One region of the Streptomyces sp. NPDC048338 genome, then DNA from elsewhere that is predicted to be linked to it. Evidence: riboswitches for the same ligand, from Rfam matches in the RefSeq annotation. Region 1 holds a riboswitch; each other region holds the start of a gene.

Region 1 (4,647 bases):
GGCGTGCCCTCGAAGGGGATCAGGAAGTTCACCGGCACCGAGTCGGAGTCGAGCTCGCGCAGCGCGTACACGACGTCGACCAGGTCCTCGTCGCTCTCGCCCATGCCCGCGATCAGACCGGAGCACGCCGACAGACCGGCGGCGTGCGCCTTCTGCACGGTGTCCACGCGGTCCGCGTAGGTGTGCGTGGTCGTGATCTCCCCGTACGTCCCCTCGGACGTGTTCAGGTTGTGGTTGTACGCGTCGGCTCCCGCGGCCCGGAGCCGCTCCGCCTGGCCGTCCGAGAGCAGACCGAGGCACGCGCAGACCTCGACGCCCTCGTTCTGCTCCTTGATCGCCTCGATGGTCTTGCCGACCCGGTCCACGTCCCGGTCCGTCGGACCGCGGCCGCTCGCCACCAGGCAGACCCGCTTCGCGCCGCCCGCGACACCGGCCGCGGCGGCCTCGGAGGCCTCGTCGGGCTTCAGCCAGGTGTACTTGAGGATCCCGGCCGTGGAGCCGAGCCGCTGCGAACAGTACGAGCAGTCCTCGGGGCACAGCCCGGACTTCAGATTGACCAGATAGTTGAGCTTCACCCGGCGTCCGAACCACTGGCGGCGCACCTTGCCGGCCGCGGCCACCACATCGAGGAGTTCGTCGTCGGAGGTCGCCAGCACGGCGAGCGCTTCTTCACGGGTCGGCAGTTCGCGCCGAAGCCCCTTGTCCACCAGCGTGTTCAGCAGGTCCATAAAGGCTGATCCTCGCTTACCGCACACCCCGCGGCCAAGGAGGAACTGAACAAACGAGGCCGTTTGATGTGTGGGCATGGCCACACCCTGACCTTGCCCGCGGAGCGTTAGGGTCTGTGCGCTGCCTACAAAAGGATCTGCCTCATGCATCGGGACGAGGACACGCGCCGCACCGCGTTCGACTGGACCGAAGCCGAGGCGCGCCGGCGAGCGGACGCCGGGCTCGTCCGTACGCTGCGGCCGCGCTCCGCGGAATCGGAGCTCCTCGACCTGGCGAGCAACGACTACCTCGGCCTGACACGGCGCCCGGAGATCACCGAGGCGGCCGCCGAGGCCGCCCGCCGCTGGGGCGCGGGCTCCACCGGCTCCCGTCTCGTCACCGGCTCCACCCGGCTGCACGCCCGGCTCGAACGCGAACTCGCCGAGTTCTGCGGCTTCGAGGCCGCCCTCGTCTTCTCCTCCGGCTACACCGCCAATCTCGCCGCGCTCACCGCGTTGAGCGGCCGCGACGCGCTCATCGTCTCGGACGCGGGCAACCACGCCTCGATCGTCGACGGCTGCCGGCTCTCGCGCGCCGAGACCGCCGTCGTCCCGCACGTCGACCCGGAGGCGGTGCGCAAGACGCTGCGCGCCCACGACGGCCGCCGGGCCCTCGTGGTCAGCGACTCGGTCTTCTCCGTCGACGGCGACAAGGCCCCCCTGGCCGAACACGCCGAGGCGTGCCGTGAACACGGCGCGGCGCTCGTCGTCGACGACGCCCACGGCCTCGGCGTCCTCGGCCACGGCGGCCGGGGCGCGCTGCACGAGGCCGGCCTCGCGGGCGACCCCGACGTGGTCGCCACCCTCACCCTCTCCAAGTCACTGGGCAGCCAGGGCGGTGCCGTCCTCGGTCCGGCCCGCGTCATCGAGCACCTGGTCAACACGGCCCGGACCTTCATCTTCGACACCGGCCTCGCCCCCGCGGCGGCGGCCGCCGCCCTCGCGGGCCTGCGCCTGATCCAGGACGAGCCCGCGCTCGCCGGCCGCGCCCGGACCGTCGCCACCACCCTGCACCGGCTGCTCACCGAGGCGGGCCTGACCGCCGCGCGCCCGGACGCGGCCGTCGTCTCGGTACGCGCCCCGTCGCCGGACGCGGCGCTGCGGTGGGCGGCGGACTGCCGCGAACAGGGCCTGGCCGTCGGCTGCTTCCGTCCCCCGTCGGTGCCCGACGGCATCTCGCGCCTGCGGCTGACGGCCCGGGCGGACCTGACGGACCTGGAGATCGGCAAGGCGGTCTCGACGATCCTCCGTACGGCCCCACCGGCCTGACGCACCGGCTCCGCCGTTCCCGCCCGCGCCGTACGCGTGCCGGGCGTCACCACCTGCCTCACGCCCTCAAAATCCCCTGCCTGTAGCAGAGTTCACCGCTTCGGGCGATAGATATATGCATATCTTGGTGGATCGACCCTCATGGTGGCACGAGAAGTGGCAGTCTGGCGCGAAGCGCAATCCGGGGCTGGCCCCGGTGGGAAAGGGACAGCGTCGCCATGGCAGATCACCAGGAAGCAACCGTCACTCTGCCGAGCGATCCGGCCTCGGTCTCCGAAGCCCGGAGGTACGTCGCCGACGTCCTGACCGGATGGGGGCTCGCGGGCGGCAGCGACACCGCCGACACCGTCCGGCTGATCGTGTCGGAGCTGGCCACCAATGCCGTCCAGCACACCTTCGGCCAGTCGCCCACGTTCACCGTCGACGTCCGTCTGGTGCGCGAGGAACAGCTCCACATCGGTGTCACCGACAGCTATCCCCGCTGGCCGAGACGCCTGCCCGCGGCGGTCCAGCAGGACAACGGCCGGGGCATGGTCATCATCCGCATCCTCACCGCCGAGGCGGGAGGCCGCCTCTCGGTCACGCCGACCGACGAGGGCGGCAAGACCGTCTGGATCAACCTCCCGTGGACGGCGACCCCGAACTAGGGGGTGTCTTCAAAGTCCCGCCTGGCTCGCGGCGCTACTTTGAAGACAGGCCCTAGGGGGCCCGGACGGGGCCTCGGTCGGTGTGCGAGGGTGCGGCGGCGCCGCCGCACCCTCCGGCCCGTCGGCCGTCGCGCCCTTCGTCAGGAGGCGGGTCCCCGTCGTGGGACCCGCCGGGCAGGCCGCCCGCTGTCCTGAGCGGCCGTCAGGGGGTCGTAGGAGGCCGTGGGAGGGTCTCCTGCGAGGGTGTCAGCGAACCCGGCCGTAGTAGACCTTCGAGGACCAGATCCGGTCGAGCTTCACCCAGGAGCCGGTCTTGGGGGAGTGCCAGATCTTGCCGCTGCCGGCGTAGATGCCCACGTGGTACACCCTCCCCCCGGAGTGGAAGAAGACCAGGTCGCCCTTCTGCCTGCCGGAGGCGGCGATGTGCCGGGTCTTGTTGTACTGCTGCTGCGCGGTTCGGGGCAGCGACTTGCCCGCCTTCCTGTACGAGTAGAGCGTGAGCCCCGAGCAGTCGAACCTGGTGGGCCCGCTCGCTCCGTACCTGTACGGCGATCCCTTCTTCGACGCCGCGACGTTCAGCGCCTTGCCGGCGTACGTCGTGGCGGCCTGGGCCTCCGGCGCTGCACCTGGTGCCAGCAGCGTGCCGCCGACGGCGGCGAGGGTGAGAGCCGAGACGGCTCCGGCCCGGGACAGCAGGGACGGGACATGAATCTGCGCAGTCATGCGCAACCCTTCGTCAGCCGCCTGTGAAGGATGACCTGTCGGGTTCGGACTGGCGAAGTTGCCCGGCCGCGGCTGCGGCTTCACCCCAAGGAACGGCCCCACTGGCCGGCCGTTCCGTACTGCTCGGGTCCTCCACTCCTGCCGATCCACTCCTGTCGACCAGACATCCGGGACGGCGGCAGGACTCGGCGTCCGCCCGGACCGCCCCGCCGCGGTGGCGGGGGCTTGTCGTCGTCAGGGATCTTGACCCACGAACCGGTCGAAAACCGAGCTGAAACGGCGATATGTGAGGCTCCTCACGACTGATCCATTCGGGTGGACAAGCAGGTTTCGTGATCTTCCGAAGGGTGGTCAGCAAGCCTCGTACCAGCGGAGGAACATCCGATTCCGCCAGATGTGTGCACCTCTCGCGCAACTCGCCCCAGCCACATGTCGATTCGTCGACTACGCCGTACGGGGGAGGATTTCTGCGGTCGCACTGGGCCGACCGGACCTCGACACGACACGCCTGAATGTCAACTCGACGGCGGCTCCGACACGGTGACCCGTCCGGACCGTCGTTCCCCGTCCAGCACGCGGAGCGCGTGGGCCAGCGTCTCGGTGTGCACCTCGCTCTCGCCGCGCAGGTGCATGGTCGTCAGCGCGTCGCGCAGGGCCGTCGCCCTGCCCACGAGCGCCTGCGCCGCACGCAACGCCCCATAAGTATGCAATGTCCTGGATGGATTGATACGCCCGAGCAGGTCCACGACCTCGAGGTAGGCGTCGACGAGCTCGCCCTCGGCGCGCGTCAGCGCGGGCAGCGGCGGCAGTTCGGGGACCACGGCCGGCTCACCGCCCCCCGGCGCCGCCGGACGCGGCACGGTTGCGGACGACGTGGTCCACCAGTCCGTAGGCGGTCGCCGCCGCGGCGTCGAGGACCGTCGTCCGGTCGATGTCGGCGTCGATCCGCTCGCGGCTTCGGCCGGTGTGGGTGGCCAGCATGCCGGCCACCATCGTGCGCAGCCGCAGCAGTTCCCTGGCCTGGATGTCGAGATCGCTCGGCTGCCCCTGCGCCGGCTCGTCCATCGACGGCTGCTGGAGCACGATCCGCGCGCCGGGCAGCGCCATCCGCTTGCCGGGGGTGCCCGCGGCCAGCAGGACGGCGGCGCCGGACGCGGCCTGCCCCAGGCAGGTGGTCTCGATGTCGCAGGTGACGACCTGCATCGTGTCGTAGATCGCCGACATCGCGCTGAGGGAGCCGC
Region 2 (4,647 bases), on a different contig from region 1:
GGTTGCCGATCGACTCCAGGTAGAGCAGGACGACGTCCGTCTCGGGGTCGTCGTACCAGTGCTGGAGGAAGTCGTTGCCGGAGACGTCCGCGCGGTTGCCCGCGGAGATGAAGGAGGAGAGCCCGGCGCCGCGCCGGTGCAGCCCGGCGAGCAGGGCGATGCCGATGGCTCCGGACTGGGTGAACAGGCCGATCCGGCCGGCCGCCGGCATCTGCGGGGCGAGCGAGGCGTTGAGCCGGATCCCGGCGGACGTGTTGATGATCCCGAAGGCGTTGGGCCCGATGATCCGCATCCCGTACGAGCGGGCCTGCCGGACCAGTGCGCGCTGCCGTTCCCGGCCCTCGGCACCGCTCTCCGCGTAGCCCGCGGAGAGGACGACGAGTCCGCGGACGCCGTGCTCGCCGCAGTCGGCGACGGCCTCCGGCACCCGTTCCGCGGGGACGGCGACGACCGCCAGGTCCACCGGTTCGCCGATCTCGCCCACGGAGCGGAAGGCCGGCACCCCGTCGAACGCGGCGGGCGCGCCCGCCTCCAGGCTCCGGTTCACGGCGAGGACGCGGCCGGTGTAGCCGGAGGCGACGAGGTTGCGCAGCACCGTCCGGCCCACCCCGCCCGGGGCGCGCCCGGCGCCGATCACGGCGACCGAGCCGGGGGCCAGGAGGCGCTGCACGGAGTGGGCCTCGGCCCGCTGCTCCCGTGCGCGCTGGACGGCGAGCGAGCGAACGGTGGGTTCCAGGTCGAGGTGGAGCCGTACGGCTCCGTCCTCGAAGCTGCGCTTCTGGGTGTAGCCGGCGTCCGTGAAGACCTTGATCATCTTGGAGTTGGCGGGGAGCACCTCGGCCGCGAACCGCCGGATGTCCCTCTCCCGGGCGACCGCCGCGATGTGTTCGAGCAGGGCCGAGGCCACCCCCCGGCCCTGGTGCGCGTCCTGCACAAGGAAGGCGACCTCGGCCTCGTCGGCCGGGGCGCTGGCGGGCCGGCCGGTGGCGTCGATGCGGTCGTAGCGCACGGTGGCGATGAACTCGCCGCCGACGGTCGCCGCGAGTCCGACCCGGTCCACGAAGTCGTGGTGGGTGAAGCGGTGGACGTCCTTGGCGGAGAGCCGGGGGTAGGGCGCGAAGAACCGGTAGTACTTCGACTCGTCCGAGACCTGCTCGTAGAAGCTGACCAGGCGGTCGGCGTCGTCGACGGTGATCGGCCTGATGCGCGCGGTGCCGCCGTCGCGCAGGACGACGTCCGCCTCCCAGTGGTCGGGGTATGCGTGTTCAGGCTGTTCCGACGCGCTCTGCATGGGGTCAGCCTACGACCGGGGCACGACGCCGGCACCGGTCGCGCACGACGTGGGTGCCGTGCAAGGTGGGAGGGCCGGAGGGCTGTTCCGGCCGGGCCGGAGGTCGGCACGAGCACCTCGCAACCCATGAGAGACTGGTCTAGACAACCGGCCAAGACTTGAAGGGCAACACCATGGCTGAGCGCCGCGTCAACGTCGGCTGGGCCGAGGGCCTGCACGCCCGCCCCGCCTCCATCTTCGTCCGTGCCACCACGGCCTCCGGGATCCCCGTGACGATCGCCAAGGCCGACGGCAACCCGGTGAACGCCGCGTCCATGCTCGCGGTGCTCGGCCTGGGTGCGCAGGGCGGCGAGGAGATCGTGCTCGCTTCGGACGCCGACGGCGCCGAGGTCGCTCTGGACCGTCTGGCGAAGCTGGTTGCCGAGGGGCTCGAGGAGCTTCCCGAGACCGTCTGACGACACCTCACGCGGGAGCCGCATCCGTCCGAATTCCGGCGGGTGCGGCTCCTTCGTCCATTCCGGATTCATCCGGGGCGGTACGGGCCATTGATCGCCGCCCAGGAAATGCGCACACCGAATTTCGGGCAGCACGATATCCGGCCCCCGTATTCACTGTCTTTGTATACGGCGCCGCCGTTAATTCCGGATGCTCGCGGTGTTTACGGCATGTTGCGAAGGCCTCACACGGCCGTGCCCGGACCGTTTGGGACGGTGCCGCGCCAGCGAGCGCTCGGCGTGCAGCGCGGTCAGCGCCCGCGCCCGCTCGGCGTCGCCGCGGGCCACCGCGTCCACGATCGCCCCGTGCTCCGCCCACTCCTCCACCGGCTGCGCCGCCGGCTCGATCGCGTACATCCAGGCGATCTTGTGGCGGAGCTGGGTGAGGAGCGCCGTCAGGGCCGGACTGCCGGCGGCCTGCGCCAGGGTCTCGTGGAACCAGCCCCCCAGGGACCGCAGATCGTCGCCCTGCCCCCGTCTGGCCCGCTCCTGGCCCAGCCTGACCAGGCCGCGCAGCACCTTGAGATGGGCCTCGGTGCGGCGCTGCGCCGCGCGCGCGGCGCCCAGCGGCTCCAGCAGGGCCCGCATGTCCAGCAGGTCCGCCGCCTCCTGCTCGGTGGGCTCGGCGACATGGGCCCCGGCGTGCCGGCGGGTGACCACGAACCCCTCCGACTCCAGGGTGCGCAGGGCCTCGCGGACCGGGACGCGGGAGACTCCGTAGCGGCGCGCCAGCTGCTCCTCGGTCAGCCGGCTGCCGCGCTCGAAGACACCGGAGACGATGTCGTCCCGGATCGCCGTGCATACCGAGTGCGCGGGAATGCGCATGTTCGACCTCCGCCTTAATCCGCGCGAAACCCATCCGATGGACGCCTGTTCGCCGACCCTTCGTGAACTCTATTGCAGCAGAGGGATATTTCCGAAGGCCACCGTCGGCCCATGGATTTCTTTTGGCCTGCAAAAAAGCCCCGGCTCAGTACGAGCCGGGGCTTTTCTGACGCGGGCGGGGTTCAGACGCTCACACCGCGCGCACGCAGGTACGCGATCGGGTTGATGTCGGAGCCGTACTCGGCGGTGCTGCGGGCCTCGAAGTGGAGGTGGGGACCGGTGGAGTTACCGGTCGACCCCGAGAGACCTATCTTCTGGCCCGGGGTGACGGTCTGGCCGACCGAGACGCTGATCGCCGAGAGGTGACCGTACTGGGTGTACGTGCCGTCGTGCATCCGGATGACGATGTTGTTGCCGTACGCGCCGCCCCAGCCGGCCTCCACGACGGTGCCGGAGCCCACGGAGACGACCTTGGTGCCCGAGGAGGCGTGGAAGTCGACCCCGGAGTGGCTGCCGGAGGACCAGAGCGAGCCGCCGGTCTTGTAGCCGGTGCTGACGTACGAACCGGCGACGGGGAGCTGGAAGGAGGCGAGGCGCTTGCGCTCGGCCTCGCGGGCCGCGCGCTCCTTGGCCAGGCGGATCTCCTTGGCGCGGGCCTCGGCCTTGCGCTTGGCCTCCGCCGCGGCCCTCTCCCGGGCGGCGGCCTCGACGGCCTCCCGCTCCTGGGCGGCGGCCTGGGCGCTCACGGTGTCCGCCAGGACGTCGGCGACGACGGTCTGGTTGAGGCCGGTGTCCTCCAGCGAGGGGGCTTCCGTGTCGGCGGCGAGCGCCGGGGAAGCGAGGGTTCCGATGACGCCGGTGGTGGCGAGGGTGGCGATGCCGGCGATGCCGGCGCCACGGCGCGCCATACGGCTCGGTCCACGATGCTTCCCGGTGGCACGGGTGAACGCCATGTAGTGGCTGATCCTTTCCTTCCTTCTCGCCTACCGGGTTAGCTGACGGGTTCGGAGCAGGAAGGTCTCCTACGGGCCCCTCCGCACGGGTGCGAAGGCGTCCGATTCACCCCAGGGACTTCGTTGTGGGTCCCCGGCTCCCCAGGCTCGCGCCTGACGGGGACTCGGCGATGACTGTCCGATGCCGCGGGCGCGGCGGGTGCAACTGGCGGACAGCCGGAACGAAGCTAAGCGGACCGTCTTTCAATCGCCAAACAGACAGGCCCGTTTGTAAGACATGCCACAGGGCAAACGATCACTCAGCCCTCCATTCCGGACAAAGCAGAGGACCCCGACATACCACTCGATCGGGGTCCCGCTGCCGTGCCTTTTCGGCCACCGGTCTCGGCAATCAGCCGGAGACGACGGTCACTGCGCCGATGCCGAGCGCACGGACCGGGTCCGCGATCGCGGCGGCGTCGCCAACGAGGACGGTGACCAGACGGTCCACCGGGAATGCGTTGACGACGGCGGCGGTCGCCTCGACCGTGCCCGTCTCGGCCAGCCGCGCGTACAACTGCGCCTGGTAGTCGTCCGGAAGGTGCTGCTCGACCTGGTCGGCGAGCGTCGCGGCGACGGAGGCGGCCGTCTCGTACTTGAGCGGCGCCACGCCCACGAGGTTCTGCACGGCCACGTCCCGCTCGGCGTCCGTCAGACCCTCGGCGGCGAGGGTGCGGAGCACCTTCCACAGGTCGTCAAGTGCCGGTCCGGTGTTGGGGGTGTCCACGGATCCGCTGATGGCGAGCATCGAGGCGCCGTTGCCCGCGCCGTCGGAGCGGAGCACCTGCCCGAAGGACCGGACACCGTAGGTGTAGCCCTTCTCCTCGCGCAGCACGCGGTCCAGGCGGGAGGTGAGCGTGCCGCCGAGGCAGTACGTCCCGAGGACCTGGGCGGGCCATACGCGGTCGTGCCGGTCGGCCCCGACGCGGCCGATCAGCAGCTGGGTCTGGACGGCGCCGGGACGGTCCACGATGACCACCCGGCCGGTGTCGTCGGCCGTGATCGGCGGGACGGGGCGGGCCTCGGCGGTGTCGCCCGTCCAGGC
Region 3 (4,647 bases), on a different contig from region 1:
CGGATGAGGTCCGTCGGGTGTGACAGCCGGCCGGTCACCGGCCGTCCGCTCCGTGAGATCCCCGCCCCCGTGCGCCGAACGCCCGGAAATCCCCGGCCGATCGCCACCGGCTCCGGGATTCACCACTTCAGCGGGGTGATCTTGAGTCGTAGATTTTCACGCATGACGACAACAGCGCAGGTCAACGCCGTACTTCGTACCCCGCCGGCCGCTCCCGCCGAGGCGGCCGCCTACTTCTCCGCCAGCCTCGCCTTCCACGCCGACGTCTCGGACGTCGCCTCCGTCCTCGCGGCCGGCGGCGACCCCGGCTTCGTGGTGCTCGACTCGCGCTCCACCGCCTCCTGGGACCAGGGGCACGTCCCCGGCGCGATCCACCTGCCGACCGCGCTCATCGCCGAGCAGGCCGAGCAGCTCCTCGACAAGGCGGTGCCGGTCGTCACCTACTGCTGGGGCCCGGGCTGCAACGGCGCCACCCGCGCCGCACTGGCCCTCGCCGAGCTCGGCTACCAGGTGAAGGAGATGCTCGGCGGATTCGAGTACTGGGTGCGCGAGGGCTTTGCGTACGAGACGTGGGAAGGCCCCGCCACGAAGGACGCGGACCCGCTGACCGCACCGGTCGACGCCGAGGACTGCGGCTGCTGAGGAAACGGATTTCCGTATCCGCCGCCCATGCCGTAAGGTCATGTTCACCGACGCGGGGTGGAGCAGCTCGGTAGCTCGCTGGGCTCATAACCCAGAGGTCGCAGGTTCAAATCCTGTCCCCGCTACTCAGTAGCAAACGAAGGCCCGGATCCTCACGGATCCGGGCCTTCGTCGTGTTCCCCTTCCCCCGCGCCCCTTCCGGTCCCGCCCGGATCCCCCTTCCGCGCGCTTGACCTTTACGCAACGTCAAGATTTAGCGTTTCGGGCATGGAGTGGTCGATCCAAGAGATCGCCAGGAAGGCCGGGACCACCAGCCGCACTCTCCGGCACTACGGAGAACGCGGGCTGCTGGAACCCAGCCGGATCGGCGCCAACGGTTACCGGTACTACGACCAGGCGGCGCTCGTGCGGTTGCAGCGCATCCTGCTGCTGCGCGAGCTGGGGCTGTCCCTGCCCGCCATCGCCGAGGTCCTGCGGGGGCAGCGGGATCCGTCCGCCGCCCTGCGCACCCATCTCGTCCTGCTCGAACAGGAGCGGGAGCGCATCGGACGGCAGATCGAAGCCGTCCGGACCACTCTCCACAAGACCGAGAACGGAGAAGAGCTCATGGCGGAAGAAGTGTTCGACGGATTCGACCACACCCGGTACGAGGCGGAGGTCACCGAGCGCTGGGGACGCGAGGCGTACGAGAAGGGCGACCGCTGGTGGCGCTCGCTCAGCGCCGAGCAGAAGCAGGCGTTCACGGACGAGCAGGCCGGCATCGCGCGCGACTTCGGGCAGGCGGCGCGGGACGGACTCGCGGCCGACAGCGACGAGGTGCAGGCGATCGCCCACCGGCAGGTCCGCTGGCTGTCGGCCACCACGACGCCGTCGAAGGACTACGTGATCGGCCTCGGCCGGATGTACGTCGACGACCCGCGCTTCACCGCCAACTACGACAAGCACGGCGAGGGCACGGCGCTGCTGGTCCGGGACGCGATGGAGATCTACGCGGAGCGGAACCTCTGAGGGTCTTTCCGATGCTGCCGGGTTCCCGGCGGCCCGGGAGGGCCGAGGCTCCTCCGATCGGAGCATCGGGGGTCGCCGCACCGGGCGGCGGCCTCCAGGCTGGGGAGGGCGCGGTACGGTCCGTCGCCGTGCAAGGACCGGGCAGGAGAGCACAGGTGGGGCAGCGATCGGCGGGTGACGGCACAGGGAGCCCCGCACGCCCGCGCGGTGAGCGGACCCGCCGCTTCGTCCGGGCCCTTCCCCCGCTCGTCATCCTCGGCGGCATCGTCTTCGACCTGGCGACCCCGTCGGCGTACACCGCGGCGCCGATGTTCTCGGCCGCGCCGCTCATCGCGGCCCCCTTCTTCTCGAAACTGACGACCCTGCTGACCGGCATCGCGGCCGTGCTGGCGTGCGTCGGGCTGCACATCTACAACGGCACCACCACGGAGCCGCCCTCGGCCACCGAGACCCTCACGGTCATCACCGTCTCCGCGCTGGCCATGGTGATCAACCGCGTGGTCCAGCGCAGCGGCCGGCAGCTGGCCTCCGCCCGGGTGATCGCCGAGACCGCCCAGAAGGCGGTGCTGCCCACGCCGGTCGAGCGGATCGGCGGGCTGCAGATCGCGGCCCGCTACGAGGCCGCGCAGGCGGACGCGTTCATCGGCGGCGACCTGTACGCGGTCCAGGACACCCCGTACGGCGTGCGGCTCGTCGTCGGCGACGTGCGGGGCAAGGGGCTGGAGGCGGTCGAGGCCGTCGCCGTCGTGATCGGCGCGTTCCGGGAGGCGGCCGAGCAGGAGGCGACCCTGGAGGGGGTGGCGCAGAGACTCGAGCGGGCGCTGACCCGGGAGGGGACCCGCCGGGACGACCTGGACGCCTTCGAGGGCTTCACCACCGCCGTCCTGGCCGAGATCCCCCGCGGCGACGGTCTCGTTCGAGTCGTGAACCGTGGCCACCCCGAGCCGCTGCTGCTGCTCCAGGACGGGGCGCTGGAACATCTGGAGCCGAGCCAGGCCGCGCTGCCGCTCGGCATGGGCGCGCTGGCCGCCTGGCCGGACCGGGCCGACGAGACCCCCTACCCGCCGGGCTCGACACTGCTCTTCTACACCGACGGGCTGTCCGAGGCGCGCGACGCGGCGGGCGCCTTCTACGAGCCCGGCGGCCGCCTGGCCGGGCGGATCTTCCCCGGTCCGGAGGAACTGCTGGACGCGCTGGTCGACGACGTCCGCCGCTACACGGGCGGCGGATCGACGGACGACATGGCGCTGCTGGCCGTGGGCCGCCCGGTGCAGGGCCAGCCGGAGCGCCGCCGGACGATGCCGGTGGTGCCCTGAGGCGGCCACCCCGGTCCCGGAGACCCGGCGGGGTGACCATGCGTAGTCGCGAGGTACCGCTGCGATAACAATTGATGCAACGTCAGATAAGGAGTCTCGAACGGATGACTCCTGAGCGGCGGTCAAATCGCCCTGTAGTGCATCAATCTCTTGAACGATCAAGAGGAACAGCTTGGAATCGGACCCCCGTGTCTATTAACGTTCGATAACGCAGCGCGGTCGTCCCAGTCGTCGCAAGAGACGGCACCGTGCGCACGCGCCGAATTCCGAAAGGGAACCGGGGAACCACCACTTGGGGTGAATCGGACACTCTCGCACCTGTGCGAGGGCGCCCGTAGGAGACCTTCCTGCTCCGAACCCGTCAGCTAACCCGGTAGGCGGCAAGGAAGGAAAGGAGTACGCCTCCGTGGCGTCCAACACCCCTGCCCCCGAAGCCCCCTTCCATGCGTTCGGTGCCTCGGGTGCCGCCGGGACCGACCCCGACGGCGCGGCGGGCGAGTGGAACCCCACCGAGGAGACCCTCCGCCAGCAGAGCCGGGCCGGTGGCCGCCACCGGGTCGTCAAGCAGCGCTCGGGCTTCGCCCGTTCCTCCACCGTCCTCGGCGTCGGTGTCATCGCGGCCGTCGGCGCGGGCGGCCTGGCCACCGCGCAGGAGAAGCCGCCGGTCTCCATAGCCCTGCCCGACCTCGACCTGCCGGACGCCGAGGACCTGCCCGGCGTCGGCGCGCTGATCTCCGGCGACGAGGACCGGAACACGACCGCCGGCTCCGGCAACGACCTGCACGCGCTCACGGCCTCCGTCGGCGCGCCCGTCGACGGCGCCGACCGCAAGACGGAGGGCGGCGACGCCGGCGAGGCGCTGCGCGCCCGCATCCTCCAGCAGGCCGAGCAGCAGCAGGCGTCCGCCGACGCCGCCGAGAAGGCCGCGACGGAGAAGGCGGCGACCGAGAAGGCCGCCGCGGAGGCCGCGGCCCAGGCGGACGCGGCCGAGAAGGCGGCGGCCGAGGCGAAGAAGAAGGCCGAGGCGGAGGCCGCGGCGAAGGCCGAGGCCGAGCGCCTGGCCAAGCTCGCCGCCAGCTACGCGCTGCCCACGTCCTCGTACACGCTCACCTCGACCTACGGCGAGTCCGGCTCGATGTGGTCCTCCGGCTACCACACCGGCCTGGACTTCGCGGCCCCCACGGGCACGCCGGTCAAGGCGGTGCACGGCGCCACGGTCAAGTCGGCCGGCTGGTCGGGCTCGTACGGCTACCGCATCGTCCTGGAGCTGTCGGACGGCACCGAGGTCTGGTACTGCCACCTGTCCTCGATGACCGTCGGCGTGGGCCAGTCGGTCGGCACCGGCGACACCATCGGCCGCGTGGGCGCCACCGGCAACGTCACCGGCCCGCACCTGCACCTGGAGGTCCACACCCCGGGCGGCGACGGCGTCGACCCGGCGGCCTGGCTGGCGAGCAAGGGCCTGTCGGTCTGATCCTCCCGGGGACCTCCCCGGCCACGGCGGCCCTGGCGACGAACCCCGCGCCAGGACCGCCGGAATAGCGGCCCCGCCGCCGGTCGTTCACCGACCCATGACCTCTCTTCGCCCGCTGGGCTCCTCCGACCTGCACGTCTTCCCGCTCGCGCTCGGCGGCAACGTCTTCGGATGGACCGCCGACGAGGCGCAGTCCTTCGCCGTCCT

The links. Region 1 has a riboswitch for cyclic di-AMP ahead of ACGFZF_RS25080 (C40 family peptidase). Riboswitches for the same ligand answer to the same signal wherever they lie in the genome.
Region 2: linked by a shared signal. The riboswitch ahead of ACGFZF_RS13715 (M23 family metallopeptidase) and the one ahead of ACGFZF_RS25080 (C40 family peptidase) in region 1 are both predicted to bind cyclic di-AMP.
Region 3: linked by a shared signal. The riboswitch ahead of ACGFZF_RS35105 (M23 family metallopeptidase) and the one ahead of ACGFZF_RS25080 (C40 family peptidase) in region 1 are both predicted to bind cyclic di-AMP.

What each region holds. Positions count from the first base shown of each region.
Region 1 covers NZ_JBICYQ010000011.1:107,717-112,363, forward strand. Annotated here, with positions in the region: gene bioB (biotin synthase BioB) at 1-728, opposite strand, end outside; gene ACGFZF_RS25070 (8-amino-7-oxononanoate synthase) at 873-2,036, shown strand; gene ACGFZF_RS25075 (ATP-binding protein) at 2,255-2,683, shown strand; gene ACGFZF_RS25080 (C40 family peptidase) at 2,930-3,406, opposite strand; cyclic di-AMP (ydaO/yuaA leader) riboswitch at 3,410-3,607, opposite strand; gene ACGFZF_RS25085 (hypothetical protein) at 3,922-4,227, opposite strand; gene ACGFZF_RS25090 (ATP-dependent Clp protease proteolytic subunit) at 4,235-4,647, opposite strand, start outside.
Region 2 covers NZ_JBICYQ010000005.1:108,149-112,795, reverse strand. Annotated here, with positions in the region: gene ACGFZF_RS13730 (GNAT family N-acetyltransferase) at 1-1,291, opposite strand, end outside; gene ACGFZF_RS13725 (HPr family phosphocarrier protein) at 1,465-1,746, shown strand; gene ACGFZF_RS13720 (GntR family transcriptional regulator) at 1,927-2,610, opposite strand; gene ACGFZF_RS13715 (M23 family metallopeptidase) at 2,793-3,563, opposite strand; cyclic di-AMP (ydaO/yuaA leader) riboswitch at 3,576-3,743, opposite strand; gene ACGFZF_RS13710 (M16 family metallopeptidase) at 3,955-4,647, opposite strand, start outside.
Region 3 covers NZ_JBICYQ010000019.1:96,260-100,906, forward strand. Annotated here, with positions in the region: gene ACGFZF_RS35085 (rhodanese-like domain-containing protein) at 163-642, shown strand; tRNA gene ACGFZF_RS35090 (tRNA-Met) at 694-767, shown strand; gene ACGFZF_RS35095 (MerR family transcriptional regulator) at 910-1,650, shown strand; gene ACGFZF_RS35100 (PP2C family protein-serine/threonine phosphatase) at 1,662-2,966, shown strand; cyclic di-AMP (ydaO/yuaA leader) riboswitch at 3,214-3,361, shown strand; gene ACGFZF_RS35105 (M23 family metallopeptidase) at 3,373-4,440, shown strand; gene ACGFZF_RS35110 (aldo/keto reductase) at 4,538-4,647, shown strand, end outside.